DNA from 2 places in the Streptomyces sp. NPDC013317 genome. Region 1 is predicted to be linked to the other one. Evidence: riboswitches for the same ligand, from Rfam matches in the RefSeq annotation. Region 1 holds a riboswitch; the other holds the start of a gene.
The links. Region 1 has a riboswitch for cobalamin ahead of ACZ3IJ_RS29680 (ABC transporter substrate-binding protein). Riboswitches for the same ligand answer to the same signal wherever they lie in the genome.
Positions count from the first base shown of each region.

Region 2: another riboswitch for cobalamin. It lies ahead of cobN (cobaltochelatase subunit CobN); the one in region 1 lies ahead of ACZ3IJ_RS29680 (ABC transporter substrate-binding protein).

Region 1 covers NZ_JBVHDX010000014.1:104,444-107,646, reverse strand. Annotated here, with positions in the region: gene ACZ3IJ_RS29685 (FecCD family ABC transporter permease) at 1-855, opposite strand, end outside; gene ACZ3IJ_RS29680 (ABC transporter substrate-binding protein) at 852-1,826, opposite strand; adenosylcobalamin (AdoCbl) riboswitch at 1,835-1,985, opposite strand; gene ACZ3IJ_RS29675 (M67 family metallopeptidase) at 1,993-2,421, opposite strand; gene ACZ3IJ_RS29670 (amino acid permease) at 2,498-3,203, opposite strand, start outside.
Region 2 covers NZ_JBVHDX010000008.1:265,218-268,420, reverse strand. Annotated here, with positions in the region: gene ACZ3IJ_RS22295 (cobalamin biosynthesis protein CobG) at 1-1,361, opposite strand, end outside; cobalamin riboswitch at 1,407-1,541, shown strand; gene cobN (cobaltochelatase subunit CobN) at 1,581-3,203, shown strand, end outside.

The DNA of each region.
Region 1 (3,203 bases):
CATGACGGCGGTGACGAGGGAGGCCAGGACGAAGACGACGGCGCGGAAGCGGGCGGTGTCCAGGCCGAGGACGGTCGCGCCCTCCTCGCCGACGAGGAGCAGGTCCAGGGGGCGGGCGAGGGTGAGCAGGGCGGCGACGCCGAGGACGAGGACGGCGGCGGGCAGGGCGAGGGTGTCCCAGCGGGCGCTGCCGAGGCCGCCGAGGGACCAGAACATCGCCTCCTGGAAGTGTTCGGGGCGGCCCGCGAGGACGAGGAGCAGGGTGGTCAGCGCGGAGAGGATGTACGAGACGGCGACGCCGGCGAGGACGAGCCGGGAGCCGGTCATCGTGGAGCCGCGGCGGGCGAGCGCGTAGACGAGGACCAGGGCGAGCAGGGCGCCGGCGAAGGCCCCGGCGGGCATGGCGACGGTGGTGGTGATCCCGCCGCCGACGCCGAGGACGAGCACGAGGACGGCCCCGGTGGACGCTCCCGAGGAGATGCCCAGGAGGAAGGGGTCGGCGAGGCGGTTGCGGACGAGGGCCTGGAGGACGGCGCCGACGACGGCGAGCCCGGCGCCGACGACCGCGCCGAGCAGGACGCGCGGCAGCCGGACGTCGAGCACGATCGTGCGGTACGGGGAGGGGGCGGCGCGGCCGGTGAGGATCTCGGTGACCGCGCCCACGGGTATCCGTACCGACCCGAGTGCGACCCCGGCGACGACGGCTGCCGCGAGCGCGGCGACCAGCCCCCCGAGGACGAGTGCGAACCGCCCGCGCCCGGCCGGCGCCGGAGCGGCCGGGGCCCGGCCCTCGGGGGCCGTGTCCCGTTCCGCTCCGGCGGCCGGGGACGGGGGCGGGGACGAGGTGGCGGTCATCGGGTCGGGTGGAGCTGGGTGGCGAGCTTCTCGATCGCCGCGGGGACCCGGACACCGAGGACGGCGTCGGAGAGCGGCAGGACGGCGAAGCGGCGGTTCTTGACCGCCGGGACGTCCTGGAGGGCCGGGTCGTCGAGGAGGCGCTTCTTCTTCTGTTCGACGGTCGTGGAGCCGTAGTCGTAGATGACGATCACCTCCGGCTTGCGGGCGACGACCTGCTCCCAGGTCGCGTCCCCGAAGGGCTTGCCGAGGTCGGCGAAGACGTTCCGGCCGCCCGCGAGGGAGATCAGCTCGTTGCCGATTCCCTTGCCTCCGGCGGTGAACGCGGTCTTGTCGCCGCTGTCGTAGACGAACACCGGGACAGGGGTGACCCCGTCGAGCCTCTGCCCGGTCGCCGTGACCGTCTTCTTCGCCCCGGCCGTCCACTCCGTGCCGCGTTCGGGGACGCCGAAGGTCCGGGCCACCTCGTCGACCTCGCGGTACAGGTCGGCGAGGGAGGAGGCGCCGGAGGGGCAGTACTCCATGTTCAGGCGGGTGTTGACGCCCGCCGCCTTCAGGTCGTCCCGGGCGCGTCCGGCCTTCGCGTCGAAGGCGCTGGAGTAGCCGCCGTAGACGAAGTCGGGGTTCGCGGCGAGCAGGGCCTCCTTGGAGGGGTACTCCTTGGCGAGGACCGGCAATGAGTCGTACGCCTTCTTGTACGCGGGCAGGATCCGGTCGTCGAGGTAGGCCGTGCCGACGAGGGACTTCTCCAGGCCGAGGGCGAGCATCACCTCGGTGACGTGCTGGTTCATGGTGACGACCCGCTGCGGCGGTGCCTGGTAGGTCGTCTTCACACCGCAGTTGGAGACGGTGTACGGGAACCCCGGTGCGGCCTTGGCGGCGGGGGCGTCCTTCTCAGCGGGGGCCGCGCAGGCCGCGAGCAGCGGGACGAGGGCGGCGGCGGGCAGCAGGGTACGACGGGGCCAGGTCATGGCGGACGAGCCTCCTCCGGGGATTTCCACGTCCCCAGTCGGTGGTGAGAGGCGGCAGGTCAGTTCCTGGCTTCCGGCCCCCGGAGGGGCCGGTCACAGTGGCGGGACCGTGCCGGATTCGCACCGGCTTCCTGGGTCCTGCCGCCCTGATGGTCGCGTCAGTGTCTCAGACGCCGTACTCCTCGACGACCTTCACGTCCTCCTCGGTCACGACGCCCTCGACGATCCGGTAGGAGCGGAACTGGAAGGGGCCCGCGCCGTCGGTGTCGGCGGTGGAGACGAGGACGTAGTGCGCGCCGGGCTCGTTGGCGTACGTGATGTCGGTACGGGACGGGTAGGCCTCGGTGGCGGTGTGCGAGTGGTAGACGATCACGGGCTCCTCGTCCCGGTCGTCCATCTCGCGGTAGAGCTTGAGGAGGTCGGCGGAGTCGAACTCGTAGAACGTGGGCGAGCGCGCCGCGTTCAGCATCGGGATGAACCGCTCGGGGCGGCCGCTGCCGGCGGGACCCGCGACCACGCCGCAGGCCTCGTCGGGGTGGTCCGCGCGGGAGTGTTCCACGATCTGGTCGTACAGGGCCCGGGTGATGGTCAGCATGTCCGACAGGATAAGCAGAGGGGCCGCTCCGTACCGAGGAGTGGTACGGAGCGGCCCGAATGCTGGACAGGCCGGGTCAGGAGCGCTTGGCGAAGGCCGCGCCCTCCGGGTTGCGGGCCTTCAGGACCAGGTAGGAGACCCCGAGGATCAGGCCCCACAGCGGCGCGCAGTAGAGCGAGATCCGGGCGTCCTTGTCGATGCCCATCAGCACGATGACCATGCCGATGAAGGCGAGGGCGAAGAGGCTGCACCAGATGCCGCCGGGCGCCTTGAAGGACGACTGGGGCAGCTCGCCGCGGTCGGCCTTGCGACGGAAGCGGACCTGGCAGACCAGGATCATGATCCAGGCCCACATGCCGGAGATGGTGGCGAAGGAGACGACGTAGTTGAAGGCGTCGCCGGGCCACTGGTAGTTGATCCAGACGCCCACCATCATCAGGCCGGCCGAGAACGAGGTGCCGACCAGCGGCAGACCGTTCTTGGTGAGCTTGGTGAAGAACTTCGGGCCCTGGCCGTTGAGCGCGAGGTCGCGCAGCATGCGGCCGGTGGAGTACATGCCCGAGTTGCAGGAGGAGAGCGCGGCGGTCAGGACGACGAAGTTCACGATCGCGGCGCCGACGCCGAGGCCCATCTTCTCGAAGGCCGCGACGAACGGGGATACGCCCGGCTGGAAGTGGGTCCACGGGACGACCGACAGGATCATGATCAGCGCGCCGACGTAGAAGACGGCGATGCGCCACGGCACGGTGTTGATGGCCTTGGGCAGGACGGTCTTCGGGTCC
Region 2 (3,203 bases), on a different contig from region 1:
GTGGGGCGGCCGTCCACGAGGTAGTGGCCGTCGTCGGTGGCGACGACGTCGACCCAGGCGCGGCCCTGCGGGTGGCCGCACCGACGCTCGCACCCGGAGAAGTGGACGGGGAGACCGCCGCGGCCGGGAGTGGCGTCGGCGCGCACGTCCGCGAGGGACTTGGCGCAGCCGGGGCGCCCGGTGCAGGCGCCGACGCCGACCCAGGGGTCGGCGGGCCGGGTGATGAGGCCGGCCGCGTCGAGCTCCGGCAGTCGCTCGGGGGAGGCCCCGACGACGACGGCACCACGCCAGGGCGTGAGCCGCACCTCGTCGGCGGGCAACAGCGCCCGGAGTTGGGCGGCGGTCAGCCGCCCGAGGGGCGCGAGCACGTGCAGCGCGCGCCCGCCGAGCGCTCCGGGCTCGGGCGGAGCGCGGTGCGGCAGCGGCGGTGCGGGGGTGACGGGGCGGGCGTCGACGCCGGCCCGCGCGAGTGCGGCGGCGAGGTCGAGGAGGCCGGTCTCGGCGTTCGCCGCGCCGGCCCCGTCCTCCGGGCCGTCGGCGCCCGGCAGCCCGTTCGGGCCGGCGGCGTCGGTGGCTTCCGCTTCCGGCGCTCCGGAGCGCGGCAGTTCCTTCACGCGCCACGCGCCGTTTCCGGCGTCCTGTGCGGCCCGCAGGAACGCGTCGGCCGCGGCGAGCGCGGCTCGCGGCGCGTCGGCACCTGCGACGCGGAACGCCTGTCCGCCGACGCACAGCAGGGCGTCGGCGGCGCGCGGCGCGGGGCCGACGCTCCCGCTCGCCGTGGCTCCGCCGGGCGACGGGCTCGTGCCCGTCCGGTCGGCGTCCGGCCGGGGGCCTTCTGCGATCAAGGTCACATCTCCGCCCAGCCCCGCCACGTCGCCGCGGCCGTCGTCCAGGGCGAAGAGGAAGCGGCCCGAGAGGGCCGCCGTCCAGGGGGTCGCGCACAGCAGCGCGTCCAGCTCGCGGGCCCACAACTGGACGTCCGCGTGGCCGAGTCCGTCCAGTGTGGCCGCCGGGGAGGCGACGATGTTGCGGACCCGTTCGTGGGTGGTCGAGGGGAGGAGGCCCGCCTCCGCCAGGCGGTCCGCCAGTTCCGCGCCGCAGCCCTCGCCGAGGCCCCGCAGCTCCACGTTCCCCCGGGACGTGACCGTCACCCGTCCGTCGCCCAGGGACTCCGCCGCCGACGCCAGAACCTGGACCTGACGAGACGTCAACAACCCTGCGGGCAGGCGCAGTCGGGCCAGGCGACCGTCGTCGGCGGGGTGCAGTCGGAGCGCCCCGGGGCAGGCGTCGCCACGGTCCCGTATGAGAGGTTCGCCCTGGTTGGGCGCAGGGGGCGTGGTGGGCGGCATGGCGGCGAGCATACCCACGTGAATCCGGGTGACCCCCCGGGCCGCCGAGCGCACGATCTACTATGCAGATCGGCATGGGGTCCCAGGACCCCGGGGAGGAAGCCCGGTGAGAATCCGGCGCGGTCCCGCCACTGTGAGCCGGGTCCCGGAAGGGGCCGGGTGAGTCAGGAACTCCTGCCGTCCACACGACCACCCGGGGCGCGGACAACCCCGAGGAAGGCCTGCGCACGCATGCGAATTCTGTTGCTGTCGCACTCCGACACCGACCTGCTCAGCGCCCGCGCGGCCGGCGGCCCCGTCGCGTACCGGTTCGCCAACCCCTCCCGCCTCGCCCTGGACGACCTGCCCGGGCTCCTGGACGGCGCCGACCTCGTTCTCGTACGCCTCCTCGGCGGTCTGCGCGCCTGGGAGGACGGCCTGGACGCCCTGCGGGCGACGGAGAAGCCGCTGGTCGTGCTCTCCGGGGAACAGGCTCCCGACGCCCAGCTGATGGAGGCCTCCACCGTCCCTGTCGGCGTCGCCACCGAGGCCCACGCCTACCTCGCGCACGGCGGCCCGGCCAACCTGGAGCAGCTGGCCCGGTTCCTCTCCGACACCGTGCTGCTCACCGGTCACGGCTTCGACGCCCCGGCCGCCGCGCCCACCTGGGGCCCGCTGGAGCGGGAGGCGCGCGCCACCGACGGCCCGACCGTCGCCGTGCTCTACTACCGCGCCCACCACATGAGCGGGAACACCGCCTTCGTCGACTCGCTCTGCGCGGCGATCGAGGACGCGGGCGCGCGTGCCCTGCCGCTGTACGTCGCCTCCCTGCGCGCCCCCGAGCCGGAGCTGCTCGACACCCTTCGTACGGCCGACGCGATCGTCACCACCGTCCTCGCGGCCGGCGGCACCAAGCCCGCCGAGGCGCAGGCGGGCGGGGACGAGGACGCCTGGGACGCGGGCGCGCTCGCCGCCCTCGACGTGCCGATCCTGCAGGCGCTCTGCCTCACCGGCTCGCGCGCCGCCTGGGAGGAGAACGACGAGGGCCTCTCCCCGCTGGACGCCGCGAGCCAGGTCGCCGTGCCCGAGTTCGACGGCCGGCTCATCACCGTCCCGTTCTCCTTCAAGGAGATCGACGAGGACGGACTTCCGGCGTACGTCGCCGACACCGAGCGCGCCGCGCGCGTCGCCGGGATCGCGGTCCGCCACGCCCGCCTGCGGCACATCCCGAACGCCGAGAAGAGGCTCGCGCTGGTCCTCTCCGCGTACCCGACCAAGCACTCCCGGATCGGCAACGCGGTCGGCCTCGACACCCCCGCCTCCGCCGTCGCGCTCCTGCGGCGCCTGCGTGAGGAGGGGTACGACTTCGGCCCGGTCGAGGAGATCCCCGGGCTGGTCTCCGGGGACGGCGACGAGCTGATCTACGCCCTGATCGAGGCCGGTGGCCACGACCAGGACTGGCTGACCGAGGAGCAGCTGGCGAAGAACCCCGTCCGCATCCCGGCCGCCGACTACCGCCGCTGGTACGCGACCCTCCCGGCCGAGCTGCGCGAGGCCGTCGAGGAGCACTGGGGCCCGGCGCCCGGCGAGATGTTCCTCGACCGGTCCCGCAACCCCGAGGGCGACATCGTCCTCGCCGCCCTGCGGCGCGGGAACCTCCTCGTCCTCATCCAGCCGCCGCGCGGCTTCGGCGAGAACCCGATCGCGATCTACCACGACCCCGATCTCCCGCCGTCCCACCACTACCTGGCCGCCTACCGCTGGATCGCGGCGCGCGCCGAGGACGGCGGCTTCGGCGCCGACGCGATGGTCCACCTCGGCAAGCACGGCAACCTGGAGTGGCTGCCCGGCAAGAACGCCGGCCTGTCCGCCGCC